DNA from 2 places in the Kitasatospora sp. NPDC054795 genome. Region 2 is predicted to be linked to the other one. Evidence: riboswitches for the same ligand, from Rfam matches in the RefSeq annotation. Region 2 holds a riboswitch; the other holds the start of a gene.
What was found. A riboswitch is a leader RNA that binds a small molecule or an ion and turns the genes downstream of it on or off. The one in region 2 is predicted to bind glycine.
Positions count from the first base shown of each region.

Region 1: linked by a shared signal. The riboswitch ahead of gcvT (glycine cleavage system aminomethyltransferase GcvT) and the one ahead of gcvP (aminomethyl-transferring glycine dehydrogenase) in region 2 are both predicted to bind glycine.

Region 1 covers NZ_JBSHAP010000004.1:128,126-143,327, forward strand. Annotated here, with positions in the region: gene ACWGJO_RS02780 (DMT family transporter) at 276-1,211, shown strand; gene ACWGJO_RS02785 (nuclear transport factor 2 family protein) at 1,373-1,825, shown strand; gene ACWGJO_RS02790 (TetR/AcrR family transcriptional regulator) at 1,860-2,612, opposite strand; gene ACWGJO_RS02795 (NADPH-dependent FMN reductase) at 2,758-3,381, shown strand; gene ACWGJO_RS02800 (MDR family MFS transporter) at 3,404-5,101, shown strand; gene ACWGJO_RS02805 (L-serine ammonia-lyase) at 5,183-6,550, opposite strand; gene glyA (serine hydroxymethyltransferase) at 6,713-7,981, opposite strand; gene gcvH (glycine cleavage system protein GcvH) at 8,062-8,442, opposite strand; gene gcvT (glycine cleavage system aminomethyltransferase GcvT) at 8,543-9,664, opposite strand; glycine riboswitch at 9,893-9,994, opposite strand; gene ACWGJO_RS02825 (enhanced serine sensitivity protein SseB) at 10,275-11,078, shown strand; gene ACWGJO_RS02830 (enhanced serine sensitivity protein SseB C-terminal domain-containing protein) at 11,196-12,128, shown strand; gene ACWGJO_RS02835 (ABC transporter permease) at 12,573-13,562, shown strand; gene ACWGJO_RS02840 (ABC transporter substrate-binding protein) at 13,643-15,202, shown strand, end outside.
Region 2 covers NZ_JBSHAP010000080.1:17,388-32,589, reverse strand. Annotated here, with positions in the region: gene ACWGJO_RS26350 (MerR family transcriptional regulator) at 197-841, shown strand; gene ACWGJO_RS26345 (SanA/YdcF family protein) at 936-1,658, shown strand; gene ACWGJO_RS26340 (DNA polymerase IV) at 1,725-3,140, shown strand; gene ACWGJO_RS26335 (MFS transporter) at 3,282-4,778, opposite strand; gene ACWGJO_RS26330 (PRC and DUF2382 domain-containing protein) at 4,968-6,188, opposite strand; glycine riboswitch at 6,415-6,518, shown strand; glycine riboswitch at 6,520-6,652, shown strand; gene gcvP (aminomethyl-transferring glycine dehydrogenase) at 6,756-9,656, shown strand; gene ACWGJO_RS26320 (DUF5999 family protein) at 9,777-9,968, opposite strand; gene ACWGJO_RS26315 (hypothetical protein) at 10,425-10,997, opposite strand; gene ACWGJO_RS26310 (glutamate--cysteine ligase) at 11,377-12,882, shown strand; gene ACWGJO_RS26305 (CPBP family intramembrane glutamic endopeptidase) at 12,990-13,778, shown strand; gene ACWGJO_RS26300 (HAD domain-containing protein) at 13,756-14,283, opposite strand; gene ACWGJO_RS26295 (MFS transporter) at 14,384-15,202, opposite strand, start outside.

The DNA.
Region 1 (15,202 bases), on a different contig from region 2:
AGGCCCGGTCCGGTGGCGGCCGCGCAGGAAGTCGGGCCTGTCGACTTCCTGCGCGACTTCCTGCGCGGGTTCCTGTGCGGGCGGATAGCATCGGGCCCGTGAACCCGTACTGGCACGTCGTGCTGCCACCGCTCAGCGCCTGATCGGGCGCGCGCTTCGGTGGCTTGACCCTGCGACCCCGGCCCGGCCCGATGGCGGCCGCCGTGGGCCGACGGCGTGCGCCCGTTCTCGGAACCAGTTCCCCCGACGGTTTTCGACGACGGAAGTCCACGACTGTGCCGAATCGTTTGTCCTCGCCCGCCCGTTCCCTTCCCACGGCTCCCCGCCGCACCCGCCCGCGCGGTGGCGCGGGGCCGATCCTGATCGCCGCCGTCCTCTGGGGCACCACCGGGACGGCCGGTTCGCTGGCGCCCGACGGGGCCCCGGCGGCGGGGATCGGGGCCGCCGGGCTGGTGCTCGGCGGGCTGCTGCTGCTCCTTACCGACCGCGCCGCCCGCGTGCTGCCCCGGGAGTGCGGGCCGCGCGAACGCTGGCTGCTCGCCGCCGGCGCGGTCGCGGTGGCCGGGTATCCGGTCACCTTCTACCCGGCGGTCGGCCGTACGGGCGTGGCGGTGGCCACCGTGATCGCGCTCGGCAGCGCGCCGGTGTTCACCGGGCTGCTCGGGTGGCTCACCCGGCAGGGGCGGCCGGGCGGGCGGTGGGCCGGGGCCACGGCGCTGGCCATGCTCGGCTGCGCGCTCCTGGTGCTGGGCCCCGAACTCGCCGGGGGCGGTGGGGCGGTGGACCCGCTGGGGGTGCTGCTGGCGGCGCTCTCGGGACTCTCGTACGCCGGGTACTCGCTGATCGGCGGGCGGCTGATCACGGCCGGACACCCCTCCGGCGGGGTGATGGGCGCGATGTTCGGCGGTGGCGCGCTGATCGTGCTGCCGGTACTGCTCGCGGGCGACCTGGAGTGGCTCGCCTCGGCGCGCGGGGCGGGCGTGGTGCTGCACCTCGCGGTGGTCACCACCTTCCTCGCGTACTGGCTGTTCGGCCGCGGCCTGCGGCACACCACCGCCCAGACCGCCACCACCCTGACCCTCGCCGAACCGGCCGTCGCCGCGGTACTCGGAGTGGCCGCCCTGGGCGAGCGCCTGCCGGCGCTCTCCTGGTGCGGCCTCGCCGTCCTCGCCGCCGGCCTGGCCTTCCTGGCGCTCCCGGGACGGCGGTAGGCCCGACGCCCCTGCACGGGAAGTCGGCCGGGCCGACTTCCCGTGCGGCAGCGGCGAGTTCGCGGAAGCCGGTTGCCGTCGATGGTCCCGTCTGTTGGGCTTGCGGGCGGAGGGCCCGACCGAGGCCGCCGACTTCCTTGCCGTACGAGGGGAATCCCGTCATGCCCGACAACGCCACCGGCCCGCTCGACCTGCTCGCCCGCTACCGGCGGGCGATGCTCGACCTGGACGCGGACGCCCTGGCCGACCTCTACGCGGAGGACGGGGTGCACGAGTTCCCGTTCCTGTTCCCCGGGGTGCCCGAGCGGTACCGGGGACGGGAGGAGATCCGGGCCGGGTACCGCGCGATCTGGGGCCCGAGCGCGGCGCGGCCGCGGGAGATCCGGGGGGTGGCCGTCCACCCGGGGGCCGATCCGGAGGTGCTCACCGTCGAGCAGCAGGTGGTCGGGACGCACGCCGGCACCGGCGAGCCGTTCACCGTGCCGGGCCTGCTGGTGATGCGGGCCCGGGGCGGGCTGCTGGTGCACGTCCGGGACTACATGGACGGCCTGGGCGTGGCCCGTGCGATGGGGCGGCTGGGTGCCGTCGCCGCCCGGCTGGAGGCCGGGGAGTAGGGCGTCGGCCCGGCCGGCCTCCGGTGCGGGCCGGTCAGAGGGCGAAGTGGGCGGCGATGCCGTCGAGGACGCAGTCGAGGCCGGTCTCGAACTGCCAGTCGGGGTCGTCCTTGCGGGTGGCGGTGTGGAGGTAGCGCCGGTAGTTGGGGTAGCGGCCGGTGCCCATCAGCCAGGTCATCCGGGGGGCGAGGCCGGCCCGGGTCTGGTCGCCGTCGGACCAGCCGCGTTCGCGGCGCAGGGCGTTCAGGGTGACCTCGGTGGTGACCGAGCCGTGGACGTAGCCGGTGACGGTGCGGAACACCGCCATGGTGGTGTCGGCGTCCAGGCCGTGTTCGGCCAGGGCGGCGAACGCGTGCTCGGGGACGGCGAGTTGGTGGGGGCTGAGGGAGAACGGGGTGGCCGTCCGGACGGTCCACGGGTGGGCCAGATGCATGGCCCGCAGGTTGAGGGCCAGGGCGCGCATGGTGTCCCGCCAGCCCTCGGCGGGGGTGCCCAGCGGGAGCCGGCCGTAGACGAAGTCGACCATCAGCTCGATGAGCTCGTCCTTGCCGGAGACGTACCGGTAGGCGGCCATCGGGGCGACGCCGAGTTCGGCGGCGAGCCGGCGCATGGTGACGGCCTCCAGGCCCTCGGCATCGGCGACGGCGACGGCGGCCTCGGCGATCCGCTGCGGGGTCAGGGTGGTGCGCGGTGCGGGGGCCGGGCGGGCCAGGCGCTCCCAGAGCGAGACCGGGGGCCTGTCGCCGCCGGTGGGGGTGTCCCCGGCTGGGGTCTGCTGAGCGGGCACGGGGCGGGCTCCTTCCGACTGGGGTCGGGCCCACCGTAGCACTCCGCGTGTACGGCGTATCCACAGTGGACGACGTACGCGCCGATGTGTACGTTGTATCCGACAGATACGCCGTACACATCAGTTGTCCCGGAGGGGGATTCCCATGTCCACGGAGCAGAGCCTGACGGAGCAGCACCTGAAGGAGCGGCACCTGAAGGTCGCCGTCCTCGTCGGCAGCACCCGCGAGGGCCGCTTCGGCCCGGTGGTCACCGACTGGCTGCTCGGCCACCTGGAGGCCCACGGCGACCTGACCGCCGACCGGATCGACCTGGTGGAGACCCCACTGCCCACCACCTTCCCGTCCTTCGGCGGCGAACTTCCGCCGGGCGAAGCCGAGTTGCTGGCCGCCGTGTCGCCCCGACTGGAAGCGGCCGACGCCTTCGTGATCGTCACGCCCGAGTACAACCACAGCTTCCCGGCCCCACTGAAGAACGCCATCGACTGGCACAACCGGGAGTGGCACGGCAAGCCGGTCGCCTTCGTCTCGTACGGCGGCCTGTCCGGGGGCCTGCGGGCCGTCGAACAGCTCCGGGTGGTGCTGGCCGAGCTGAACGCCGCGACGATCCGCAACACGGTCAGCTTCCACGGCGCCGGCCAGCGCTTCGACGCCGACGGCAAGGCGATCGACCCGGCCGCCGACGCCGCCGCCAAGACCATGCTCGACCAGCTCGTCTGGTGGGCCCAGGCGCTGCGGGACGCCCGCCGGGCCCGCCCGTTCGCGGCCTGAGCCGGGGCAGGGGGCGGAGACCATGGCCATGGAACCGGTCGAGGGCCAGGCCGAGAGGCAGTCCGAGAGGCAGTCCGAGGAGCGGCCCAAGCCGCCGTTGCTCGGTGTTGTCGGGCTGATGCTCGGCATCTTCCTCTCGGCCCTCGACGGGCAGATCATCGGCACCGCGCTGCCGACCGTCGTCGGCGACCTCGGCGGACTGGAGCACCTCTCCTGGGCGGTCACCGCCTACCTGCTGACCTCCGCCGCGGCCACCCCGCTCTGGGGCCGGCTCGGCGACCTGTACGGGCGCAAGGGCGCCTACCAGTGGGCGGTGGTGGTGTTCCTGGCGGGCTCGGTGCTGGCCGGACTCGCCCAGGACATGGGGCAGTTGATCGCCTTCCGGGGCCTCCAGGGGATCGGCGCTGGCGGGCTGATGGTCGGCGCGCTCTCGGTGATCGGGGTGCTCGTCCCCGCCTCCGACCGGGCGCGGGTGCAGTCGGTGGTCGGCGTGCTGATGCCGATCGCCTTCGTCGGCGGACCGCTGCTCGGCGGCTTCCTCACCGAACGGCTGAGCTGGCGCTGGGCCTTCTACGTCAACCTGCCGGTCGGGCTGGTCGCGCTGCTCGCGGTCGGCGTCGGGGTGCGGCTGCGGACCGAGCGGGTGCGCGCCCCGTTCGACCGGGCCGGGGTCGTCCTGCTGACCACCGGCATCCTCGCGCTCACCCTGGTCAGCAGCTGGGGCGGCGCCGCCTACTCCTGGACCTCCCCGGTGCTCCTCGGCACGGCGCTGGTGGCGCTGGTCGCGCTGGGCTGGTTCGTCCGGACCGAACTGCGCGCCCCCGGGCCGCTGATCCCGCCCGCGCTGTTCCGCGACCGCAACTTCACGGTGGCGCAGGTGCTCGGCTTCCTCGCCGGCGCGGTGATGATCGCCCTGGTCGGCTACCTGCCGCTCTACCTGCAACTGGCCCGGGGCGCCTCACCCACCGCCGGCGGCCTGCTCCTGCTGCCGCTGATGCTCGGCATGATGGGCACCCAGCTGGTGACGGCGCGGCTGATGGGCCGGCCGGGCGGCGAGCGGCGCTACCCGCTGCTGGGCGGCGCGCTCACCCTGGTCGGCGGCGCACTGCTGCTGCTCCTGCGCACCGACACCCCGATCGCCCTGGCCGCGGCCCTCACGGCCGTTGCCGGGATCGGCCTTGGCCTGGTGATGCAGAGCACCCTGCTGACCTCGATGGGGGCCGTGCCGCCCCAGGACATGGGCGCGGCGATGGGCGTGGTGACGCTGCTGCGGAGCATCGGCGGCTCGCTCGGCATGGCGGCGCTCGGCGCGGTCTACACGGCGCGGCTCACGGACTCCCTCACGGAGCGCCTCGGGTCCGCCGAGGCCGGCCGGCTCACCGGCGGCGGGCTGACCCCGTCATCCCTCGACGGCCTCCCGGCGGAGGTCCGCGACGCCGTCGGGGCGGCGGTCACCGGCGGCCTGCACGGCACGGTCGTGGGCGGTGTCCTGTTGGCGGCCGCGGCGACGGCCCTCGCCTGCCTGGTCCGCCCGAGCCGGGCCCAGCAGCCGGCCGGAGCCGGAACCCGGGCCGATGCCCCGGCCGATGCCCCGGCCGATGCCCCGGCCGATGCCCGGGCCGATGCCCGGGCCGATGCCCGGGCCGATGCCCGGGCCGATGCCCGGGCCGATGCCCCGGCCGATGCCCCGGCCGAAGCCCGGGCGGAGACGAAGGCCTGAGGCGTTACGAGGCACGCGAAACGGCCCCCGGCGGAGCAGGACTCCGCCGGGGGCCGTCAGGCTGTCGGGATCAGCGGGTGATCAGCACTCGATGACGTTCACGGCGAGGCCGCCGCGCGAGGTCTCCTTGTACTTGATCTTCATGTCGGCCCCGGTCTCCTTCATCGTCTTGATCGCCTTGTCCAGCGAGACGTGGTGCCGTCCGTCGCCGCGCAGGGCCATCCGGGCCGCGGTGACGGCCTTGACGGACGCCATGCCGTTGCGCTCGATGCAGGGGATCTGGACCAGGCCGCCGACCGGGTCGCAGGTGAGGCCGAGGTTGTGCTCGATGCCGATCTCGGCGGCGTTCTCGACCTGCTCGGGGGTGCCGCCGAGGACCTCGGCGAGGCCGCCCGCGGCCATCGAGCAGGCGGAGCCGACCTCGCCCTGGCAGCCGACCTCGGCGCCGGAGATGGAGGCGTTCTCCTTGAAGAGCATGCCGATGGCGCCGGCCGCGAGCAGGAAGCGGACGATGCCGTCGTCGTCGGCGCCCGGGATGAAGTTCAGGTAGTAGTGCAGGACGGCCGGGATGATCCCGGCGGCGCCGTTGGTCGGCGCGGTGACCACCCGGCGTCCGGAGGCGTTCTCCTCGTTGACGGCCATCGCGTAGAGGGTCACCCACTCCATCGCGTTGGCCGGCCCGATGCCCTCGGCGCGCAGCGCACGGGCGCCGGACGCGGCCCGGCGGCGGACCTTCAGCCCGCCCGGCAGGATGCCCTCGCGGGACATGCCGGCCCGCACGCACTCCTGCATCACGGACCAGATCTCCAGCAGACCGGTCCGGATCTCCTCCTCGCTGCGCCAGGCCTTCTCGTTCTCCAGCATCAGGCCGGAGATCGACAGGCCGGTCTCCCGGCTGAGCCGCAGCAGCTCGTCACCGGTGCGGAAGGGGTACTTCAGCGCGGTGTCGTCGGGCTTGACCCGGTCCGCGCCGATCGCGTCCTCGTCCACGACGAAGCCGCCGCCGACCGAGTAGTAGGTCTTCTCCAGCAGGGTTGAGCCGTCCGCCGCGTACGCCCACAGGGTCATGCCGTTGGCGTGGTACGGCAGCGAGCGGCGGCGGTGCAGGACCAGCTGGGTGTCCGGGTCGAAGTCGATGGTGTGCTCGCCGACCAGGTTGATCCGCTTCTCGGCGATGATCCGCTCGACGTCCTTGTCGGCCTGGTCGACGTCGATGGTGCGGGGCGAGGCGTTCTCCAGGCCCAGCAGGACGGCCTTCGGGGTGCCGTGGCCGTGGCCGGTGGCGCCGAGCGAGCCGTACAGCTCGGCGCGCACCCCCGTCACCCCGTCCAGGAGGCCTTCGGAGCGCAGTCGGCGGGCGAACATCCGGGCGGCGCGCATCGGGCCCACGGTGTGGGAGCTCGACGGGCCGATGCCGATGGAGAAGAGGTCGAAGACGCTGATGGCCACGGGGGACGTCCTTGTCTGGTCTCGTGGAAGGACTTGCGGGCAGGGAGGGGCCGACACGGGACGGGGCACCGCGCGCACTGTCCAGTGTGCGCGGTGCCCCGGGGTGCCAGGTACGCCGGAGGGGTGAGGCCGGTCACCCCGCCCGAACGATCACCGGAGTGATCAGAGGTTCGGGTACAGCGGGTACTTGTCGGCCAGGGCGCTGACCCGGGCCTTCAGTGCGGTGGCGACGGTCTCGTCGAAGGCGGGCTTGAGCGCCTCGGCGATGATGTCGGCGACCTCGCGGAAGTCCTCGGCCTGGAAGCCGCGGGTGGCCAGGGCCGGGGTGCCGATGCGCAGGCCCGAGGTGACCATCGGCGGGCGCGGGTCGTTCGGGATGGCGTTGCGGTTGACGGTGATGCCGACCTCGTGGAGACGGTCCTCGGCCTGCTGGCCGTCGAGCTGGCTGTTGCGCAGGTCGACCAGGACCAGGTGGACGTCGGTGCCACCGGAGAGCACGCTGGCGCCGGCCTCGGCCACATCGGCCTGGAGCAGGCGCTCGGCGAGGATGCGGGCGCCGTCCAGGGTGCGCTGCTGGCGCTCCTTGAACTCCTCCGAGGCCGCGACCTTGAAGGCGACGGCCTTGCCGGCGATCACGTGCTCCAGCGGGCCGCCCTGCTGGCCGGGGAAGACCGCGGAGTTGATCTTCTTGGCGTACTCGGCCTTGGACAGGATGACGCCGCCGCGCGGGCCGCCCAGGGTCTTGTGGGTGGTGGTGGTGACCACGTCCGCGTACGGCACCGGGTTCGGGTGCAGCCCGGCGGCCACCAGGCCGGCGAAGTGCGCCATGTCCACCATGAGCAGCGCGCCGACCTCGTCGGCGATCCGGCGGAACGCGGCGAAGTCGAGCTGGCGCGGGTAGGCCGACCAGCCGGCGATGATCAGCTTCGGCTGGTGCTCCTTGGCGAGGCGCTCGACCTCGGCCATGTCGACCTGGCCGGTCTTCTCGTCCACGTGGTACGCGGCCACGTTGTAGAGCTTGCCGGAGAAGTTGATCTTCATGCCGTGGGTCAGGTGACCGCCGTGGGCCAGGCTCAGGCCCAGGATGGTGTCACCCGGCTGGATCAGCGCGAACATCGCGGCGGCGTTGGCCTGCGCGCCGGAGTGCGGCTGGACGTTGGCGTGCTCGGCGCCGAACAGTGCCTTGATGCGGTCGATCGCGATCTGCTCGACCACGTCGACGTGCTCGCAGCCGCCGTAGTAGCGGCGGCCGGGGTAGCCCTCCGCGTACTTGTTGGTCAGCACCGAGCCCTGGGCCTCCATGACCGCCACCGGGGCGAAGTTCTCGGAGGCGATCATCTCCAGGGTGGTCTGCTGGCGGTGCAGCTCGGCGTCGACCGCGGCGGCGATCTCCGGGTCGAGGGCGTGCAGGGACTGGTTGAGAACCGTCATGGTGTGGTCTTCCCGGGAGGAGGAGGGAAAGGGGCCGGGGCGGGGCGGACCGCCGTGCGCGGCCCGTCCCGTCGGGTGGCTCAGCCCTGGGGGTTGATGAGCGCGTCGTACTCGTCGGCGCTGAGCAGCTCGTCGGTGGCCTCGACGCGCACCTTGAACAGCCAGGCGTTCCCGAACGGGTCCGCGTTCACGGAGGCCGGGTCGTCGATGACGTCCTGGTTGATGTCGGTGACCTCGCCGGTCACCGGGGAGTACAGGTCGCTGACCGACTTGGTGGACTCCAGCTCGCCACAGGTCTCGCCGGCGGTCACGGTGTCGCCGACCTCGGGCAGCTGCACGTAGACGATGTCACCGAGGGCGGTGGCGGCGTGCTCCGTGATGCCGACCGTGGAGACACCGTCCGCGGCCGCGGTCAGCCACTCGTGCTCCTTGGTGTACTGCAGGTGCTGGGGGTTGCTCATGGCGTCATTCTCCAGGATGGGAAGCGGGTACGACGAAGCGGGCCGCCGCGCGGACGGCCGCGACGTGCGCAAACGGAAAAACGGGGGTCTCGGCGAAGGCTCAGCGGGCGCGCTTGTAGAACGGCAGCGCCACGACCTGGACGGGCTCGTGCTTGCCGCGCACGTCCACCGCGACGGTGCTGCCGGGGGCGGCGTGGGCGGCGTCGACGTAGGCCATCGCGATCGGCTTGCCCAGGGTCGGGGACGGCGCGCCGGAGGTGATCCGGCCGATCGGCTCGCCCTCGGTGGAGACCACGGTGTACTCGGCGCGCGGAACCCGCTTGCCCTCGGAGACCAGGCCGACCAACACCTTCGGCGGGTTGGTCTCGGCCGCCGCGGCGGCCTGCTCCAGCGCCTTGCGGCCGATGAAGGCGCCCTCGTTGGTGGTCTTGTCGAAGCGGACGACCCGGCCCAGGCCGGCGTCGAACGGGGTGAGGTCGGTGGACAGCTCGTGCCCGTACAGCGGCATGCCGGCCTCCAGGCGCAGCGTGTCGCGGCAGGACAGGCCGCACGGGATCAGGCCGTGGCCCTCGCCCGCGGCGGTCAGCGCCTGCCAGACCGCCTCGGCGTCGGCCGGCCGGCAGAAGATCTCGAAGCCGTCCTCACCGGTGTAGCCGGTGCGGGCGAGCAGCACGTCGCGGTCGGCCACCCGGGCCGGGAGGATCGCGTAGTACTTCAGGCCGGGCAGGTCGGCGTCGGTGGTCTTCGCCAGGATGCCGGTGGCCTCCGGGCCCTGGACGGCGATCAGCGCGTAGGTGTCGCGGTCGTCGGTGACGACGGCGTCGAAGCCCTTGGCGCGGGCGATCAGCTCGTCGAGGACCAGCTGGGCGTTGGAGGCGTTGGCGACGACCAGGAAGGCGTCCTCGCGCAGGCGGTAGACGATCAGGTCGTCCAGGATGCCGCCGTCCTCGGCGCAGATCATGGTGTAGCGGGCGCGCAGCACGCCCAACGCGGAGACGAAGCCGACCAGCGCGTGGTCCAGCATCTCGCCCGCCTGCGGGCCGGTGACGGTGATCTCGCCCATGTGCGAGAGGTCGAACAGACCGGCCTGGGTGCGGACCGCGAGGTGCTCCTCGCGCTCGCTGCCGTAGCGCAGCGGCATGTCCCAGCCGGCGAAGTCGGTCATGGTCGCGCCGAGGGCGCGGTGCAGCGCGTCGAGCGCGGTCAGGCGGAGGGACGACATGGCCAGGAACTCCTCGGTCGGGGCACTCAGGGGTGCACGCGCCGGACCGGACCCGGTGGGGGCCGACCCTGCGCGCGGGCATGCGGCGGCGTGGGTCTCCCCATCTGTCGTCGAACCTGAGAGCTTCACCGCCCGCCGCCCGCAGCTGTTTCCAGCTTGGGGGACAGCATGACGGCTTGCACCGTGGGTGGGCGCACGACAGGGCCGGGCGCCGCTTTCCAGATGTGCCTAACCCGTGCGGTAGGGGTGCCTGAGAGATTCCGGGGAGGACTTGCTCCTTCGGCGCCGGCTGTACCTGAACGGCACTCCGGGCTCTCCCGCGCGGGTTCGAGCGGCCGGTATGGAGTTGTGGGGGCCCGCGGCGCATGCCGTCGGACGGGCACATCATGGCACGTCCGGGACGGAGAGGGGAGAGGGGACCCGGTCACACCGCGCGCCATCCGGACGCCGGCCCGCGCGGCACCCGGACGCGGGCCCGGGACGGCACCCGGGACCGGGGCCCGCGGGGCACCCGAACACGAGCCCTAAAGGGGAGGGCCCGGGGGCCTAGACTGCTGCGCGTCGGCGCAGCAGAGGGCGGCCGAGCGGCAGAGGGCGGGATCGGCGGCGCATGGGGTACCCGGTGGAGCAGCAGCAGGGGTGGGGCGGACCGCAGGAGGCGCCGGCGGGCGGTTCCTGGCCGGCCAACGAGCTGGAGCAGGTGCTGACCGCGGCCCTGGGCGACCCGGGCGCGACGCCGAGGGTGATCGAGGTGCTGGCGCGCAGCCAGGTGTGGGTGCCGCTGCCGGCCGGGGCCGATCCGCAGGGGCAGGCGCTGGACCTGCCGACCGTCGAGCTGGGCGGCGATCCGTACGTGCCGGTGTTCTCCTCGCAGGAGGTGTTCCTCCAGCAGGCGCCGGGGATGGCCTTCGCGGTGGCGCCGGTGTGGGAGTTCGCCCGCGGGCTGCCGCTGGGCGTGGGCATCGCGGTGAACCCGGACGCGGCCGTGGGCATCCCGGTGCCGCCGCAGGGGGTCGCCGAACTGCGCCGCGGTCCGCGCGGGGACCGCTGGGAGGCCGCCGACGACGCCACGGCGCCGACCGGTGGCCGGGTGGCGCTGCGCGAGCCGGTGCCGGGCGAGGACCCGGAGCACTTCCTGGCCGCCTGCCGGGGCGAACTGTCGGCGCTGCCGGGAGTGTTGACCGCCCGCAGGGCACTGGCCAGCATCGAGGGCGAGCCGACCGTGATGTTCGTGGGCGTCCAGCTGGACCCGGCGGTACCGGCCGATCCGGCCGCGGTGAACGACGCGCTCGGCCGAGCGCTGGGAACCGCGCCGCTGCCCGGCGGCGTCCACCTCGTACTGCTCGACCTCGCCGACGACCCGGTGGTCGAGTGGCTGCTCACCCGGGTACAGCCGTTCTATTCGCGGGGCTGAGCGGGGTTCGTATCAAAGGCACGTCGCCGTGGCGGTGGCCGGTGCAGCGCCATAGGGTGCGTGCAGACGGCCGACGGGCCGGCGGGTTGAGGGAAAGAGGCGCGGCGAGGTGGGCGCATGAGTGCGGGAACGGGAGCGGGCGGTGTGCCGGGGCCCTGGGGCCAGGCACCGGCCGGGCGCCCGGGAGCTGATCCCGGCGCGTTGGAGCGCGCCCTGCGCGACGTCGCGCCGGAGCGCTACGACGCGTACGAGCGGCTGCTGCACGCGCTGGCGGACGGCCAGGTCTGGATGCTGCTGTGGCACGGCACGCCGGGCAGCCCGGACGCCCAGTACGGGAACATGGAGATCAGCGGCCACGGCTACGCGCCGGCCGTCACCTCGTCCGAGCAGCTGACCGCCTCCGGCTGGGCGCGGGCCCACGAGGTCATCTCCGGCCGGGAGATCGCGGCCTCGCTCTACCGCACCCGTTGGGGCCTGTGGCTCAACCCGCACGCGCCCGGTGGCGGCGTCGGCGTGCCCTGGGCGGACCTGCGGCGGGTCGCCGCGGGCCTGGACCGGCTGCCGGCCGGGCCGTTGAAGCTGAGCGAGCCGCAGCTGAACGCCCAGCCGTTCTTCGCGTTGCTGGAGCGGCAGGCCGCCGAGGTGCGCGCGGTGCGGGCCCTGCGCCGGGCCTGGGTGGAGCCCGCGGCGGGGGAGCCGTACCTGGCCATCGGCCTCGACCTGTACGAGAGTTCGCCGCCCGCGGTGGAGGCGGTGCGGGCGCTGATGCAGCGCGCGATCGCGGTGGCCCCGGAGGGGCTCGCGGTGTCGACGGTGGCGATGTCGGACGAGTACGACCCGGTGGCGCTGTGGATGCGCGCCAACGCGCGGCCGTTCTTCGACCGGGAGGCGGGCCGCCCGCCGACCGGTCCGTACCCGCCGGTGCCCCCGCCGCCGTACCCGGGGCAGTCGATGCCGGGCTACGGCTACGGCACCCAGCCGCCGGCGCAGGGCTGGCAGCAGCAGCCGCCGCCGCCGCAGCGGCCGTGGCCCGGCTACCCCGGGCGCTGATTCCAAAACCCATTCCCCGAAGCCGACTTGATTGTCCATCAAGTCGGCTTCGATGCTTTCCGGACGAATTTCCGGATGTGTGCTCCGGTCATCTTGACATGGCAGTTACAGCCATGTGAAGAGGTATATGCCGAAGACCGGGGAGGTGCATGCACGCAGATCACAGTTGGGCATCTGTCGGTTGGCAGGGCTGGCGCAAGCCAGTTCGGATGGCAGAGAGTTCTGCGCAACGCACCGCGCGTGCTTGAACCCCACAAGGGCGAGCGCGCACGCCGACAGTCCGCCCACGCGACGCCCATCCCGCGTGGTGGCAGTGCCTGTGCACGACGCACTGCCGTCAACACCCGCTCCTCCTAAGCACCTCCGCACGTCCGCAGCCGCACCGCCGAAGCCGGCGACCGGCACCCGTGGGCCGGCCACCGTCGGCGAGGGGACCAACTGACCATGACCGCAACCGTGACCACCGCCGGGAACGATCCGGAGGCACCCGCCACCGCAAGCCCGGCCAAGAAGATCGAGGGCCGCTCCCTCGGCCAGATCGCCTGGACCCGCTTCAAGCGGGACAAGGCCGCCGTCGCCGGCGGCGTCGTGGTGATCCTGCTGATCCTGCTCGCCGTGCTCGCCAAGCCGATCGAGTCGATGTTCGGGCTCGACCCGGACGCCCTCCACCAGGACCTGCTGGACGCCGACCTCGGCGGTCTGCCGTTCGGCGACTGGGGCGGCATGAGCTGGGACCACCCGCTCGGCGTCGACCCCCTCCAGGGCCGTGACCTGCTCACCCGCGTCATCGAGGGCTCCTGGGTCTCCCTGCTGGTCGCCTTCGGCGCGACCCTGCTGTCCAACACCATCGGCACCGTGCTCGGCATCATGGCCGGCTACTACGGCGGCTGGGTGGACACCCTGATCAGCCGGGTGATGGACGTCTTCCTGGCGTTCCCGCTGCTGCTCTTCGCCATCGCGATCTCGACCTCGCTCCAGGGCGGCGCGTTCGGCCTGCACGGCCTGCCGCTGCACATGCTGGTGCTGATCTTCGTGATCGGCTTCTTCAACTGGCCCTACATGGGCCGGATCGTGCGCGGCCAGACGCTCTCGCTGCGCGAGCGGGAGTTCGTCCACGCGGCCCGCAGCCTGGGCGCGCGCGGACCGTTCATCCTGTTCAAGGAACTGCTGCCCAACCTGGTCGGTCCGATCCTGGTCTACTCGACCCTGCTGATCCCGACCAACATCCTCTTCGAGGCCGGGCTGAGCTTCCTCGGCGTCGGCATCCAGCCTCCGCAGGCCTCCTGGGGCGGGATGCTCCAGGACGCGATCCGGTACTACCAGGTGGACCCCCAGTACATGGTGGTCCCCGGTCTGGCGATCTTCGTCACCGTGCTCGCCTTCAACCTGCTCGGCGACGGGCTGCGCGACGCCCTCGACCCCAAGAACAACTGACCTTGCGTCACTCGGACCACCCGTCACTCGACGGTGCGTCAGAATCCCTCCTCCACATCCTCAAGGGGTTGATCTCACCCATGCGTAGGTCCCGTACCGTCGCCCTGACCGCGGCGGCTGCCGCCGCGGTCCTGGTCGTGACCGGTTGCACCAGTTCGTCGAAGAACGGAGGGTCCTCCACGGCCTCCGGCTCCGCCGAGGGCGGCTCCGGTGCCAACGCGGCCACCAAGGGCATCGTCAACGCCTCGGACAAGAAGGGCGGGACGGTGACCTACGAGATGAAGGGCACCCCCGACTCGCTCGACCCGGGCAACACGTACTACGCGTACATCTACAACTTCTCGCGTCTGTACGGCCGGCCGCTGACCACCTTCAACCCGGCGCCGGGCGAGGAGGGCAACAAGCTCGTCCCGGACCTCGCCGAGTCGATGGGCCAGCAGAGCGCGGACGGCCTGACCTGGACGTACAAGCTCCGCAAGGGCCTGAAGTACGACGACGGCACCCCGATCTCCTCGAAGGACGTCAAGTACGCCATCGAGCGCTCGAACTACGCGCTGGACGTGAACTCCAACGGCCCGGTGTACTTCCACGACCTGCTGGTCGACAACGCCACGCCGTACGCGGGTCCGTACAAGGACAAGGAGGGCGGCCTCGACTCGATCGAGACGCCCGACGACACCACGATCGTCTTCCACCTGCAGCACCCCTTCGCCGACTTCGACTACCTGGTCAGCGCCCCGGAGACCGTGCCCGTCCCGCAGGCCAAGGACACCGGTGCGGAGTACGTGAAGAAGATCGCGTCCTCGGGCTCCTACAAGTTCGAGTCCTACGAGGACGGCAAGCAGGCCGTCCTGGTGCCGAACACCAACTGGGACAAGAGCACCGACCCGATCCGCAAGCAGCTCGCGGACAAGATCGTGCTCAAGTTCAACATCGACCAGGCCACCATCGACAAGGACCTGCTGGCCGGCAACGCCCAGGTCGACCTGGTGGGCGGCGGCGTCGACCCGCAGACCCAGGCGCAGATCCTGCAGAACCCGAAGCTGAAGGCCAGCACCGACAACGCCTACGGCGGCCGTCTGGTGTACATGGCGATCAACTCCAAGCTCGCGCCGTTCGACAACGTCGAGTGCCGCAAGGCCGTCCAGTACGCGATCGACAAGGTCTCGGTGCAGACCTCGCTCGGCGGCCCGATCCGCGGCCAGATCGCCAACACGGTCCTCCCGCCGGACATCGCGGGCCACCAGGACTTCAACCTGTACGAGACCAAGGACAACAAGGGCGACGAGGCCAAGGCCAAGGAAGCCCTGAAGGCCTGCGGCAAGGAGGGCGGCATCAACACCGTCCTGTCGGCCCGCACCGAGCGCGCCACCGAGGTCGCCGCGGCCACCTCGATCCAGGCCGCGCTGAAGAAGGTCGGCATCACCGCCGAGATCCAGCAGTACCCGCAGGGCAAGTACCTGCAGGACGCCGCCGGGTCCCCGCAGTTCGCGGCCGAGCACAACATCGGCCTGATGATGATGCAGTGGGGCGCCGACTGGCCGACCGGCTACGGCTTCCTCCAGCAGATCGTCGACGGCCGCACCATCAAGCCGTCCGGCAACAACAACCTGGCCCAGCTGAACGACCCCGCCGTCAAC
Region 2 (15,202 bases):
CGACCGTTTTGCCAAAAACCGTCCATCTACCCACACTAGGGGCACGAAAAACCACTCTCCTGAGTGATGTGGTTTGTCTGACCCGGCGTGGCGATCGTTGACGGGTCATAGGGGACTGCCTACCGTCAGGAGTGGCTGTCCGGGTGGCCGATGCCCGCAGTCGGGTTGCCCGCAGCACAAGTGGACGGAGGCAGGCATGAGCAGCACCGGCGATGACGCGGCCGTGGGAGGCCGGTGCGCCGTGCACATGCCGCGCACCGCTCGCACCGTCACGGATCTCCCCCGGATGAGCAGGTTCCCGGCCGTGCAACCGGGCCAGCCGGCCATCGAGCGGCTGGCCCCGACGTCCGACCTGCTCGGCTTCCGCGGCCCGACGGCCTGTGCGGCGGCCGGCATCACCTACCGCCAGCTGGACTACTGGGCCCGTACCGGACTGCTGGAGCCCAGCGTCCGCACCGCGTACCCGTCGACCAGCCAGCGGCTCTACAGCTTCCGCGACATCCTGCTGCTGAAGATCGTGAAGCGGCTGCTCGACGCGGGCGTCTCGCTGCAGAACATCAGGGTGGCGGTCGCCCACCTCCAGGCCGCCGACCAGGCCGACCTGGCCGGGCTGACGCTGATGTGCGACGGCGCGACGGTGTACGAGTGCACCACGCCGCAACAGGTGGTGGACCTGCTGAAGGGCGGTCAAGGAGTCTTCGGCATCGCGGTGGGAGCGGTCTGGCGGGAGCTGGAGCTCACCCTCGGCCGGCTGCACGCCGAGCGCACCGACACCGGCGAGACCCTGGTCGGGCACGACCCGGCCGACGAGCTGGCCCAGCGGCGCAACCGGGCGGTCTGAGCAGGCGTTCGACGGGGCCGCGGGCCCGGACGGGGAACCGTTCGGACCCGCGGCCTCGTCGTGTTGCCTGGTTGACGGGATCGAGGGAGGGCACGTGGAGGTCGGCACCGGAATATCGGGGCTGCTGCGGCGCAGGGCCGGGCTGCTGAGGACGCGGCTGCGGCAGCGGCGGACGCAGCGCAGGGTGTTCCAGGTCGGAACGGTGCTCTGCTCGCTCGCGCTGGCGCCGAGCGCCTGGGTGTGGTTCGCCGCCGGGGACCGGGTGGGCACGGTGGAGAGCGCACCTTCCGCGCCGGTCGCCGTGGTCTTCGGCGCCGGGCTGTACCAGGGCAAGCCCTCCGCGTACCTGGAGCACCGGCTGGTCGCGGCGGTGGACCTGTACCGGGAGGGGAAGGTGCAGGCGATCCTGGTGACCGGGGACAACGGGCGGGTCGAGTACGACGAGCCCGACGCGATGTACACCTACCTGACCGAGCACGGGGTGCCCGGGGACCGGGTGGTCCGCGACTACGCGGGCTTCGACACCTGGGACTCCTGCACCCGGGCGCGCCGGATCTTCGGGGTGGACCACGCGGTGCTGGTCAGCCAGGACTTCCACGTCCGCCGCGCGCTGGCCCTGTGCGAGGCGGCGGGCATCCGCTCCTACGCCGTCGGCGTGCCGGAACTGCACGACGCGACCTGGCTGTACGGCGGGCTGCGGGAGGTCGCCGGGGCGGGCAAGGCGGCGGCCAACGCCTGGCTGCGGCCGGACCCGCTGTTCCTGGGGCCCCAGGAGGACGGCATCCCGAAGGCGCTGGCGGAGGCGGCGAAGCGGTAGCCCCCAAGCGCGGGCCGTCCGGCCGGGTTCGCACGCACTGTCGGACCCGTACGCGATGATCGGCGGGTGCGATCTCTGCCGAGCATCATCCACCTCGACATGGACGCCTTCTTCGCGGCGGTGGAGCAGGCGGCCAAGCCGAGCCTGCGCGGCAAGCCGGTGGTCGTCGGCGGGCTCGGCGGACGCGGGGTGGTCTCCACGGCCTCGTACGAGGCACGCAGGTTCGGGGTGCACTCGGCGATGCCGATGGCGCAGGCGCGCCGGCTCTGCCCCAACGCCGCTTTCCTGTCGGGGCGGTTCGAGGCCTACCGGCAGAACAGCGAGATCGTGATGGGGCTGCTGCGGCAGCTCTCCCCACTGGTGCAGCCGCTCAGCCTGGACGAGGCCTTCGTGGACCTGGAGGCCGGTCCGTACGGACCGGCGCTGCTGGAGGCCGACCACGAGACCGGCGAGCGGCTGGTGCTGGCGCTGGCGGAGGACCTGCGGGCGGACATCCAGCGGCTGACCGGGCTGACCGGATCGGTCGGGGCGGCCGGGTCCAAGCTGATGGCCAAGATCGCCTCCGAGCAGGCCAAACCGGACGGGCTGGTGATGGTCGAGCCCGGGCAGGAGCGGGCCGTGCTCGGCCCGATGCCGGTGCGGGCGCTGCCCGGGATCGGGCCGGCCACCGAGCAGGTGCTGCGCCGGGCCGGGCTGAACACCGTGGCCGACCTCGCGGAGGCGGGGGAGGCGGAGCTGGTGCAGCTGGTCGGGCGGGCGCACGGCGCGGGGATCTTCCAGATGTCCACGGGGCTGGACGAACGGCCGGTGATCGCCGACCAGGACGCCAAGTCCGTGTCGGTGGAGGACACCTACGAGGTGGACCTGGCCGACCGGGAGCGGGTGCTGCGCGAGGTGGAGGCGCTGGCCGGGCGGTGTGTGCGGCGGCTGCGGGCGGCCGGGCGCTCCGGCCGGACGGTGGTGCTCAAGGTCCGGCGGTTCGACTTCTCGACGCTGACCCGCTCGGAGACGCTGGGCGGGCCCACCGACGACGAGACGGTGATCACCGCGACCGCGCGCCGGCTGGCCGAGCAGGTCGACATCACCGGCGGGGTCCGGCTGCTCGGCGTGGGCGTCGCCCAACTCGCCGACTACACCCAGGAGGACCTGTTCGCCCAGGCGCTGCGGGAGGAGGCCGCGGAGCACGCGGAGGCGGCGGCCGAGACCGAGGAGGCCGCGGAGGAGCCGGAGGCCGTCGTGGTGCGGCGCTGGATGCCCGGGCAGGACGTCCGGCACGCGGAGTACGGACCGGGCTGGGTGCAGGGCAGCGGCGTCGGGAGGGTCACCGTACGGTTCGAGACGCCGTGGAGCGAGCGTGGGCGGGTGCGGACCTTCGCGGTGGACGACCCGGCGCTCGAACCCTCCCGGCCGCTGCCGCTGCGCCGGGACGAGGGGGCGGACGGAGCGCCGGACGAGGGCGGAGGTCCGGCGGAGAGCGCCTGAAACACGAAGCGGCCCCACCCGGTGGGGGAGTACCGGGTGGGGCCGATCACCGTGCCGGACCCGTACGTTCGTGATGCCCTCGCGACGTACGGAGGCCGGGGCCCCGCGCCCTGTCCCTGAGCGCGGGGGCCGGACGCCCTGTCAGGCGTCGGTCTTGACCAGCTCGGGGCTGGAGTCCTGCTGGGCCGCACCGCCGGCGACCGTCGCGGTGGCGGCCGCGGTGGCGCCGCGGATCAGGAACGGGACGACGCCGGCGACGGCGCAGACCACGGCTGCCGTCCAGAACGCGTGCTTGTAGGCGTCCAGGGTGGGCAGGGAGAGCGGGATCTGCGGCGGCAGCTTCATGGTGTCGCCGGTCAGGATGGCGGCCATGACGGCGGTGCCGATCGCGCCACCGACCGTGCGCAGCACGGAGTTCATGCCGTTGGCGATGCCGCTCTGCTCGACCGGGACGGCGCCGTTGATGTAGGCCGGCATCGCGGCGAAGGCGAGGCCGACGCCGAGACCGAAGATCGCCGAGGCGGTGTAGATGTCGCCCTCGTGCCCGTGGCGCACGGCCAGGTAGGCCATCGCGACGGCTCCGAGGACGCCACCGAGGACCAGCGGCAGACGCGGGCCGCGACGGGCGATCAGCAGGGCGCCGACCGGGGCGGCGACCATCGAGCCGATCGCGGACGGCAGCAGCAGGAGGCCGGCGTGCAGCACGCTGGCGGTGAAGCCGTAGTGGGTCAGCTTCTCCGGGGTCTGGGCGAAGTTGCTGATGACCATGAAGGAGCCGTACATGCCGAAGCCGATGAGCAGGCCGGCCACGTTGGTGAAGGCGACGGCCGGACGGGCCATCATCTTCATGTCCACGAGCGGGTGCGCGACCTTGGTCTCGATGATGCCCCAGACCAGGGCGACCACGGCGGCGACGGCGAACAGGCCGAGCGTCTTGTTCGAGGTCCAGCCCCAGTGGTTGCCCTGGCTGACCGCGACCAGCAGCGCGGAGAGCCAGCCGGCCAGGGTGAGGGCGCCGAGCGGGTCGGCGCCGCCCTCCTTGTCGGTGACCGGGTCGGTCGGGACGCGGAAGGCGACCAGGGCGATCGCGATCAGGCCGAAGACCAGGCCCATCCAGAAGATCGACTTGTAGTCCCAGTGCTCCAGCAGGAGGCCGGTGGCGACCAGGCCGAGGCCGGAGCCGACGCCCATCGAGGCGCTGATGGCGGCGACGCCGCCGGTCACCTTCCGCTTGGGCAGCTCGTCCCGGACGATGCTGATCGCCAGCGGCAGGACGCCACCGCCGGCGCCCTGGAGGACACGGGCGACGACCAGCCAGGTGAAGGAGTGGGTGCTGACCGCCAGTGCCGAACCGGCGACCAGGCCGGCCAGCGAGATCAGCAGCATCGGCTTGCGGCCCCGGAGGTCGCCGAAGCGGCCCAGGAGGGGAGTCAGCACGGCTGCGGAGAGCAGGTTGGCGGTCATCAGCCAGGTGATGCTGGAGGCGGAGACGCTCAGTTCCTTGGCCAGCGAGGGCAGGATCGGGACGACCGCGGTCTGCACCACGCTGAACGACAGCATCGCCAGGATGAGGGCCGGCAGGACCCGGGCGCTGCTCTGCTTCTCGGCCGCGGTGGTGGGCTGTGGTGCCTCACTCACGGTTGCTTCCTCCCGTACATAGTGAATGAACTGAAGCAACCATGCAGGGAGATACTTCAGAGTGTCAAATATCGAGCGGTTAAGCTTTGCAAAACCCAACGGGTGGGGACGGCTACTCGGGTGTTGGGGGCGCCCTACCCGGCCCCCGGACACCGTCCGGGGCCCTGTTCGCGGGCGCTGCCCCCGCGGTCAGACGCCCGGCCGCAGGCCGGCCGGGCGGGGCGCCTCGTGGGCCATGTCACGGGCCACGCCGGGGGACGCGGTGGAGGGCGAGGCGGTGGCGTCGTGGACCTCGACGTTCTCGCGGCGGAGTTCCTCCCGGACCACCTCCTCGGTCGTGTACCGCTCGACGATCAGGCGGACCCGCTCGACGGGGGCGAGGTACTTGCGCACCACCGCGCGTTCCTCGCGGAGGGTCACCTCCTCGACGGCCTCGGAGATCTCCTTCTCGGTGAGCGTGGCGCGTTCGGCGTCGCTGATCGGCGTCCGCTCGACCCGGACGCGCTCGCGGACCACCGGGATGCGGCGCTCCACCTGTTCGGTCGTCACGTACTTGCGCAGCTTCGCGGTGCCGAGGGTGTGCCACTCGGTGGTGATCTCCAGTCGCTCCTCCCGGCAGGTGATCTCGACCGGGCTGCTGGGGGCGGACGAGGAGGCGTCGGCGTTCGCGGCGGCGGTGACGGTCGCGGCCGCGGTGGCCACCGGGGCTCGCGTGGGGACGGGCGTGGCGGCGGGCTGCGGCTTCGGCTCCACGACGGGGGCGGCGGGGGCGGCGGCGGCGGCGGGTGCGGCGAAGCCGGGCCCGGCCGGCGGGGGGGCCATGGGGGCCGCGGGGGTGCTGAGGGTCCGCATGTCGGCCTCCGGGGCGGTCCTGGTGGTGTCGGCGGCAACGGGGGCTGCGGCAACGGGGGGCCTGGCCGGTGCGGGCTCGGGGGAGTGCTCGGGCGACCGCTCGGGTGACCGCTCGGGGGTGTGGAAGGTGAGCGACTTGGCCGGGGCCGCCGCGGTCGTCGTGGCGGCGGCCGCCGCCGTGGTGCCGAAGTCGAGGTCGGGCTGCCTGGGCCGGCTCCCGTTCTCGCCGTTCGGGCGGCTGTCCATCGGGGTGTCGAGGCCGTAGTAGCGGTAGAGCTGGAGCTCCTGGGCGGGGGACAGGTGCTGGCCGACGCCGAAGTCCGGCGACTCCTTCACCAGCGACTTGTCGTACGGCACCCGGAGCTCGTCGCCGGCGAACTCGCTCGTGGTCAGCGGGACGAAGGCGTCCCGGCCGAAGATGCCGGTCCGGACCGCGGCCCACCCGGGCCGGCCGGTGGCGTCGTCCAGGTAGACCTCGTCGACCGTGCCGATCTTGTCTCCGTTGCGGTCGACGGCTTTGTGGCCGATGAGGTCCCGGGGGTCGATGTCCGTCTGCACTTCTTTCCTCCCGCGCGCTGAACCTGCGGAACTCCCGCAGGAAGGCGGCCGGAGCACCCGATTCCGTCCGCCACTTCACACCAAAAGCCATGAATCGGACGATCGCGACCCCGCGTGCGCCGTACGGGGTTGGCACTGGACCGTCCGGGGGACGCGCGTAGACCTCCAGTGACCAGACACACCCGTGATCGGGGGGCCTCCCGCTGGTACCCTGGGCGGCGACCGCAGAGCCCGCTCGGGAGAGTCTCCGATCACGAAAACCGCTGGTCGGAGCGCCGAAGGAGCAACTCCTCCCCGGAATCTCTCAGGCATCCGTACCGTGTGGGGTAGGTCACTCTGGAAAGCAGGGCAGGAGCGTCGGCACGGAAGCCGGCGATCACCACCCTCACCGACGGTGCAAGCCGGCGGAGCGCCCACAGTGCTCCGTGCGGGTGAAGCTCTCAGGTCCCGATGACAGAGGGGGAGGCCTGTTGGGTCCGCGCGCCCAGGCTCGTCCGCTGCCCGCAGCGGTGGGGCCGGCCGGCGTGCGTACCCCCGCCGGTCCGTGACCAGGAGGCCTCGACCACCATGAACGCCCAGCCGAACGCGGGACGCCCCACCGGCGCCTCGACCCTCACCGAGCTTGAGCTGGCCAGCCCCTTCGAGAACCGCCACATCGGCCCCGACGCCGCCGCGCAGGAGAAGATGCTGGCGTCCGTCGGCTACGGCTCGCTGGACGAGCTCGCCGGGACCGCGGTGCCCGAGGCGATCCGCTCCATCACCGCCCTGGACCTGCCCACGGGCCGGTCCGAGGCCCAGGTCCTCGCCGAACTGCGCGAGCTGGCCGGCCGCAACCAGGTGCTCCAGCCGATGATCGGCCTGGGCTACTACGGCACCTTCACCCCGCCGGTGATCCTGCGCAACGTCATGGAGAACCCGGCCTGGTACACCGCCTACACCCCGTACCAGCCGGAGATCTCGCAGGGGCGCCTTGAGGCGCTGCTGAACTTCCAGACCCTGGTCTCCGACCTGACCGGCCTGCCGACCTCCGGCTCCTCCCTGCTGGACGAGGGCACCGCGGCCGCCGAGGCGATGGCGCTGGCCCGCCGCGTCACCAAGGTCAAGGGCGGCGTCTTCCTGGTCGACGCCGAGACCCTGCCGCAGACCGTCGCGGTGATCAACACCCGCGCCGTGCCGACCGGCGTCGAGGTCGTCGTCGCCGACCTGTCCGAGGGCATCCCGGCCGAGATCGCCGAGCGCGGCGTCTTCGGCGTGCTGCTCCAGTACCCGGGTGCCACCGGCGTGGTCCGCGACCTCACCCCGGTGATCGAGCAGGCGCACGGCCTGGGCGCGATCGTCGCCGTCGCCGCCGACCTGCTCGCGCTGACCCTGCTCAAGTCCCCGGGCTCGCTGGGCGCCGACATCGCCTGCGGCACCTCGCAGCGCTTCGGCGTGCCGATGGGCTTCGGCGGCCCGCACGCCGGCTACCTGTCGGTGCGCGCCGAGTACGCCCGCTCGCTGCCCGGCCGCCTGGTCGGCGTCTCCGTCGACGTCGACGGCAACCGCGCCTACCGCCTGGCGCTGCAGACCCGCGAGCAGCACATCCGCCGCGAGAAGGCCACCAGCAACATCTGCACCGCCCAGGTGCTGCTCGCCGTGATGGCCTCGATGTACGCCGTCTACCACGGCCCCGACGGCCTGGCCGACATCGCCCGCCGCACCCACCGCTACGCCGCCGCCCTCGCCGAGGGCCTGCGGGCCGGCGGCGTCGAGCTGCTGCACGGCGAGTTCTTCGACACCGTCACCGCCGTCGTCCCGGGCCGCGCCGCCGAGATCGCCGCCGCCGCCCGTGCCAACGGCATCAACGTGTTCCAGGACGGCGCGGACCGGATCTCCGTCTCCACCGACGAGACCACCACCCGCGAGCACCTGGCCGGCGTCTGGGCCGCGTTCGGCGTCGAGCCGGTCGAGGTCCCCGAGACCGCCGACGCGCTGCCCGCCGCGCTGCTGCGCGAGGACGAGTACCTGACCCACCCGGTCTTCCACAGCCACCGCTCGGAGACCGCCATGCTGCGCTACCTGCGCCGCCTGTCGGACCGGGACTACGCGCTGGACCGCGGCATGATCCCGCTGGGCTCCTGCACCATGAAGCTCAACGCGACCACCGAGATGGAGGCGGTGACCTGGCCGGAGTTCGGCCAGCTGCACCCCTTCGCGCCGATCGACCAGGCCCAGGGCTACCTCACCCTGATCCGCCAGCTGGAGCAGCAGCTGGTCGAGGTGACCGGCTACGACGCCGTCTCGATCCAGCCGAACGCCGGCTCGCAGGGCGAGCTGGCCGGCCTGCTGGCCGTCCGCGCCTACCACCACGCCAACGGTGACACCCAGCGTGACGTCTGCCTGATCCCGTCCTCCGCGCACGGCACCAACGCGGCCTCCGCCGTGATGGCCGGCATGCGGGTGGTCGTGGTGAAGACCCTGGTCGACGGCGACGTGGACGTCGAGGACCTGAAGGCCAAGATCGAGCAGCACCGCGACAACCTGTCGGTGCTGATGGTCACCTACCCGTCCACCCACGGCGTGTACGAGACCCAGATCACCGACATCTGCGCCCTGGTGCACGAGGCCGGCGGCCAGGTGTACGTGGACGGCGCCAACCTGAACGCTCTGGTCGGCCTCGCCAAGCCGGGCAAGTTCGGCGCGGACGTCTCCCACCTGAACCTGCACAAGACCTTCTGCATCCCGCACGGCGGCGGCGGCCCGGGCGTCGGCCCGGTCGCGGTGCGCGCCCACCTGGCGCCGTACCTGCCGAACCACCCGCTGCAGGCGGAGGCCGGCCCGGCCACCGGCGTGGGCCCGATCTCGGCCGCGCCGTGGGGCTCGGCGGCCATCCTGCCGATCTCCTGGGCGTACGTCCGGCTGATGGGCGGCGAGGGCCTCAAGCGCGCGACCCAGGTCGCGGTGCTGAACGCCAACTACATCGCCAAGCGCCTGGCGCCGCACTTCCCGGTGCTCTACACCGGCCCGGGCGGGCTGGTCGCGCACGAGTGCATCATCGACCTGCGCCCGCTGACCAAGGAGACGGGCGTGACGGTGGACGACATCGCCAAGCGCCTGATCGACTACGGCTTCCACGCGCCGACGATGTCCTTCCCGGTGGCCGGCACGCTGATGATCGAGCCGACCGAGTCCGAGGACCTGTACGAGATCGACCGGTTCTGCGACGCGATGATCACCATCCGGGCCGAGATCGACAAGGTCGGCTCGGGCGAGTGGGCGGCCGACGACAACCCGCTGCGCAACGCCCCGCACACCGCCGCCACGCTGGCCGGCGACTGGGCGCACGGCTACTCGCGGCAGGAGGCGGTCTTCCCGGCCGGCGTGAACCCGGCGGACAAGTACTGGCCGCCGGTGAGCCGGATCGACGGCGCGTACGGCGACCGCAACCTGGTCTGCTCCTGCCCGCCGCTGGACGAGTACGGCGTCTGACCGGACCGGGCCCCTGGAGGTCCGACCCGCACGACAGGGCCCCGGCGGAGTTTCCGCCGGGGCCCTGCCCGTGGTGCCGTCGAGTCGGCGGCTGCCCCCGCCGTACGGCCGTACGGGTGGTCAGGCCGCGTGGGCGACGGGGCGGCGCGGGGCGATCACCCGGCCGTCGGGCAGCAGCTCTCCGGTGTCCTCGAACAGGACGACGCCGTTGCAGAGCAGGCTCCAGCCCTGCTCCGGATGACGGGCCACCGACGCGGCCGCCTCGCGGTCCTCGGACTCGGCCGATGGGCACTCAGGACGGTGCTGGCACATACGCGTACCCTCGCTTCGCTCTGCGATCCTCCCCGTGGTGCGGTCGCCGGAGGCCGTGCCGTCCGGAACCGCCGCGGTGGTCGGATCCTGTCCGCACGCCGGCCTAGTGTGGACCGGCGTTCAAGTGGGTAGGACAGGGGGTCCTTCCACGCTGGTTCCCAGTGTCGGCATCCCGGGACCCGCGCGCAGGGATTTCGTGACATGCGCCACAACTCCCGGGTAGAGATCACCCGTTCAGGTGGGGCCGACGGGAAAAGGCGCACCAGCGGGTCAGTCGGGGCATGGCCCGATGAGGCCATGCCGGATGACCCGGACGGGTGGTCGCCGTTCGGGTGAGGAGTCGCGGGGGCGGGTGTGCCGGCGGGGCCGGGGACCGCGGGGCGCCGTGCGGGCGCGCGGGTACGGCCTCGGGCCGCCGGGCGGGTGGGCCCGGCGGCCCGAGGGGGCGTCGGTGGGTCAGGAGGAGCCGAGCAGCAGCGGCCTGGCGAGCGGGGTGCGGGCGAGCAGCGGCAGCAGTTCGGCGGCCGGGCGGGCGCGGTGCGCGGTGACGCCGAGCGGGGCCGGGGCCAGCGGGATCAGCAGGTCGGCGGCCGGGTCGCCGTCGGGGCTGTGCAGCCACAGCGCCGTGGCGTACTGGCCGGGGAAGGTCAGCAGCCGGGGCTGTTGGCGGGTCCGGGAGGTCTGGGCGAGCTGCCAGGCCTCGCGCAGCGCCCGGACCGTCGAGTCGAGGTAGGGGCCCGCGGTGAAGTGGGAGAAGGTGTGGCCCTCGGTGCTCTGCACCACCTCGGCGGCGGCGGCCACCTCGGCGCCGTCCTTGATCAGGAAGCGCCAGCCGGTGCGGCGGGCGGCCGGGAGCTCCGGGCGCCCGCCGGTCAGGACGTGCACCGCGAGAGGGTGGGCGGGGAGCAGCGGGCCGGTCGGATGACGCAGTGCTGCGGCGGCGGGCTGGCGCAGCGCGGTCTCCGAGTCGAGCGCGCCCAGGACGGCGCGCAGTGCGCTCGGCGGGGGCTGGGGGGGTTGCAGAGTCATGGCGGGGTCCGCCTCTCCAAGCGAGATCGGCGTGCGAGTGCGGCATACCGGCGTGGCGGGCGACGCGTCTTCGGTGACGGGGGCCCGGCCGTGTCCGGTTGTGCAGGATCGCGGTGCCGGCGCGGTCGCCGCCGTCGACGAGGGCCTTCGGGGCGAGGCGGACCGGCCGGAGCGCTGTACCAATTCGAACAGATGCACAGGGTGATCTGTTTATCACAGGCTGTGGTGCCGGGCAAGTCTACAGTTCTTCTGATTTTCCATCAGATGCCTTGCAATGCAAGCCAGTAAGCGCATTCGGGTATCGATCTTCGAGGTGGGCATGCTGCTTGCACGGTCGGTCGACCGGGTGCTCGACGGGGTGGCTCTGGAGGAGGGGACCGTGGGCGAGAAGGTCGTGGCGACTCGTGCGGAACTGGCGGACCGGCAGCTGTACCGGCGCAAGCTCCACGCGTGTCTCGAAGCGCTCGGACGGATGCTCCGCGAGGACCGCTTCGACCGGCCGCGGGCGGTGATGGGCCTGGAGATCGAGCTCAACCTGGCCGACGAGCAGGGCCTGCCGGCCATGAACAACGCGCAGGTGCTGAGCGCGATCGGCTCCAGCGACTTCCAGACCGAACTGGGCCGTTTCAACATCGAGGTCAACATCACGCCGCACCGGCTCTGCGGGCACGTCTTCGAGGAACTGCGCGAGGAGATCGACACCGGGCTGCGCTACGCCGACCGGCGGGCGGCCGAGGCGGGCGCCCGGATCGTCATGGTGGGCATCCTGCCGACCCTGGAACACGCCCACACCGGGCTCGACGCGATGAGCCACAACCAGCGGTACAGCCTGCTCAGCGACCAGATCCTGGCCGCCCGCGGCGAGGACATCGCCCTGGACATCGAGGGGGTCGAGCGCCTCCAGCTGGAGTCGATCACCATGGTGGCCGAGGCCGCCGCCACCTCGCTCCAGCTGCACCTCCAGGTGACCCCGGAGCGGTTCTCCTCGGTGTGGAACGCGGCCCAGGCGATCTGCGGGCCGCAGCTCGCGCTCGGCGCCAACTCGCCGTTCCTGTTCGGGCGGGAGCTGTGGCGGGAGACCCGTCCGGTGCTCTTCCAGCAGGCCTGCGACACCCGTACGGCGGAGCTCAAGGCGCAGGGCGTGCGCCCCATCACCTGGTTCGGCGAGCGCTGGGTGGACTCGGCGTACGACCTGTTCGAGGAGAACCTGCGGTACTTCCCCGCGCTGCTGCCGATCTGCGACGACGAGGACCCGCTGAAGGTGCTGGCCTCCGGCGGCGCGCCCAGGCTCGCCGAGATGCGGCTGCACAACGGCACCATCTACCGCTGGAACCGCCCGGTGTACGACATCGCGGGCGGGGTGGCGCACCTGCGGGTGGAGAACCGGGCCCTGCCGGCCGGGCCCACGGTGGCCGACACACTGGCCAACGCCGCCTTCTACTACGGGCTGGTGCGGGTGCTCGCCGAGCAGCCCCGGCCGATCTGGACCCGGCTCCCGTTCGAACGGGCGGACGAGAACTTCCAGCAGGGCGCCCGGTACGGCATCGACGCGGTGTTCCAGTGGCCGCGCTCCGGGCGGGCCGGGCGCGGCGGCGGGCTGCAGACCGTGTCCGCCGTCGACCTGGTGCTGAACGAGCTGCTGCCGATGGCCCACCAGGGCCTCGACGAGTGGGGCGTGGAGCCCGCAGACCGGGACCGCTACCTGGGCATCATCGAGCAGCGCTGCCTGCGCCGCGCCAACGGCGCGTCCTGGCAGGTCGCGACCTTCCACCGGCTGCGCGAGCAGTACGGGATGGACCGGCCGGCCGCGCTCGCGGCGATGACCAGGCGCTACGCCGAACACATGCGCGGCGGGGAGCCGGTGCACACCTGGCCGGTGGGCTGATCCCCCGGAACCCGCCTCCCCGCCGGGGCGTTCCGGGGGTTGTGTCAGGATGATCGCTCCGGCGGTCGGCCGACGGCCGGAGCGACCGCCCCTCCGCTGGAGCCCCCGTGACCACCGTCCCGACCGCGCCGGAGACCGCGAAGCCCACCCGTCGGCTGCTCGGCGCGGAACTGCTGATCGTCCTCGGCCTCTCCCTCGGGGCCAGCGGGATCAGCGCGCTGATCAGCTTCACCGGCTCGCTCACCGAACCGCTCGAGCTCGGCCAGCAGGTCGCCACGCTGAACGGCTCGCGGGCGCCCGGGCGGCCCTGGCTGGACCTCGTCTGGCAGCTGTACTACATCGGGCGCGGGCTGATGCCGGTGGTGCTGGTCGGCTACCTGCTGGTGCGCGAGGGCGTCGCGCTGCGGGCGCTGGGCTTCGACCTCGGGCAGAAGCTGCGCGACCTGGGTCGGGGCGCCGCCGTCGCGGCCGCGATCGGCGGGTCGGGGCTGGCGCTCTACCTGGCCTCGCAGGCGGCCGGGTACAACCTCACGGTGGCGCCGTCCGGGCTGCCGGACGTGTGGTGGCGGGTACCGGTGCTGCTGCTGTCGGCCTGGCAGAACGCCGTCCTGGAGGAGGTCGTCGTCCTCGGCTACCTGCTGCGCCGGGTGGGGCAGTTGGGGTGGTCGTGGCCCGCCGCGGTGGCGGCGAGTTCGGTGCTGCGCGGCTCGTACCACCTGTACCAGGGGGTCGGCGGGCTGATCGGCAACATGGTGATGGGCGTGGTGTTCTGCCTGCTGTACCGGCGCTGGGGGCGGGTGATGCCGCTGGTGGTGGCGCACGCGCTGATCGACACCGTGGCCTTCGTCGGGTACGCCCTGCTGGCCGGGCACGTCACCTGGCTTCCGACCCCTTGAGCGAGAGCGCCTGGCCGCGCGGCGGACGGGCGAGCAGCCGGTCGACGTGCCGGCGTTCCAGGCCCTGGCCGGGATCGATGGGCAGCAGCAGGCGGTCCCGGCGCCACTGGGAGCGGCGGACCAGCCGCGGCGGGATGACGTCGTCCACCCAGGCGAACGGTCGGCCGTCGGCGTAGCGCAGCAGCGGGGCCCACTTGGCGGCGGAGAACAGCTCCATCAGCGGGACGCGCGGGTCGCCGGGCTGCGGGACGTAGCCGGTGAAGGTGACCACGGGGAGCGGGTCCAGGCCGACCGCGGGGGCGATGTGGGTGTTGGCGTGCTCCTCCCAGGTGGTGGCCCAGACCAGGTCGTACGTTCCGGCGAGCTCGCGCAGCCAGGCGCCGTGCCGGGCGGACAGCAGGACGGTGTAGCCGAACAGGGTGTGGGCGTCGAACCCGGCGTCCGGGTGCGGGCAGACCGGGTTCAGGACGCCGTCGACGTCCAGGAACAGCAGTGGCTTCGGCACCGGTGGCCCCTCGGATGCGGTGGTGTTTCCTGCCTGTTCGGACGACCCTCGCACACCTCCGGTTGCCCGCGGGCGGGCGCACCCGGGGCGCACGGGGCGCTCACGGGGTGGGCGCGGGCTCGCCGACGGGCACCGGTGCGTCCGACGTGCTCCGACGGCTCAGCCTGCGGACCTGCGGGTCCAGCAGGACGACCGCGCTGAGCACCAGACAGGCGACGGCGCACGCCCAGAGCGCGCCGGACAGGCCGAGCGCCACGGCCGCGGGGCCGGCCAGCGCCGTGCCGACCGGGGCCAGCGAGTAGGAGCCGAGTTCGTCGTAAGCGGACACCCGGGAGAACATCTCCTCGGGTATCTCCTGCTGGAGCGCGACCATCCAGTTGACGCTGAAGACGGTGACGCCGACGCCGGACAGGAACATCGCGACGACCAGCAGCGGCAGCGGCACCTCGGCGGCGAGGGCCACGGCGGGCACGCCGAACAGGAAGACCCCCCAGTTGCCGACCAGCAGGATCCGGCGGGGCCGCCAGCGGGTCATCAACACGCCGGCGGCCACCAGGCCGACGCCGTAGGCGGACATCGCCAGGCCCCAGGCGCCCGCGCCGCCGAGCCGCTCCTTGGCGGCGGTCGGCCCGTACACCGACTCCACCGCGTTGATGCAGGCGACCAGCACGGAGAACTGGAGCACGATCACCCAGAGCCAGCGGCGGGAGGCGAACTCCCGCCAGCCCTCGCGCAGATCGCGCAGCATGCTGCTGCCGGTCGATGCGGGGCCCTGCTCCGGCTCCAGGAAGAAGCGGAGGACGGCGGCGGCCAGGAAGCACAGCGCGTCCAGCGCGAGCACCCAGCCGGGGCCGACGGCGGCGGTGAGGGCGCCGCCGAGGGCGGCACCGCCGATCTGGGAGGCGTTGAGGCCCATCCG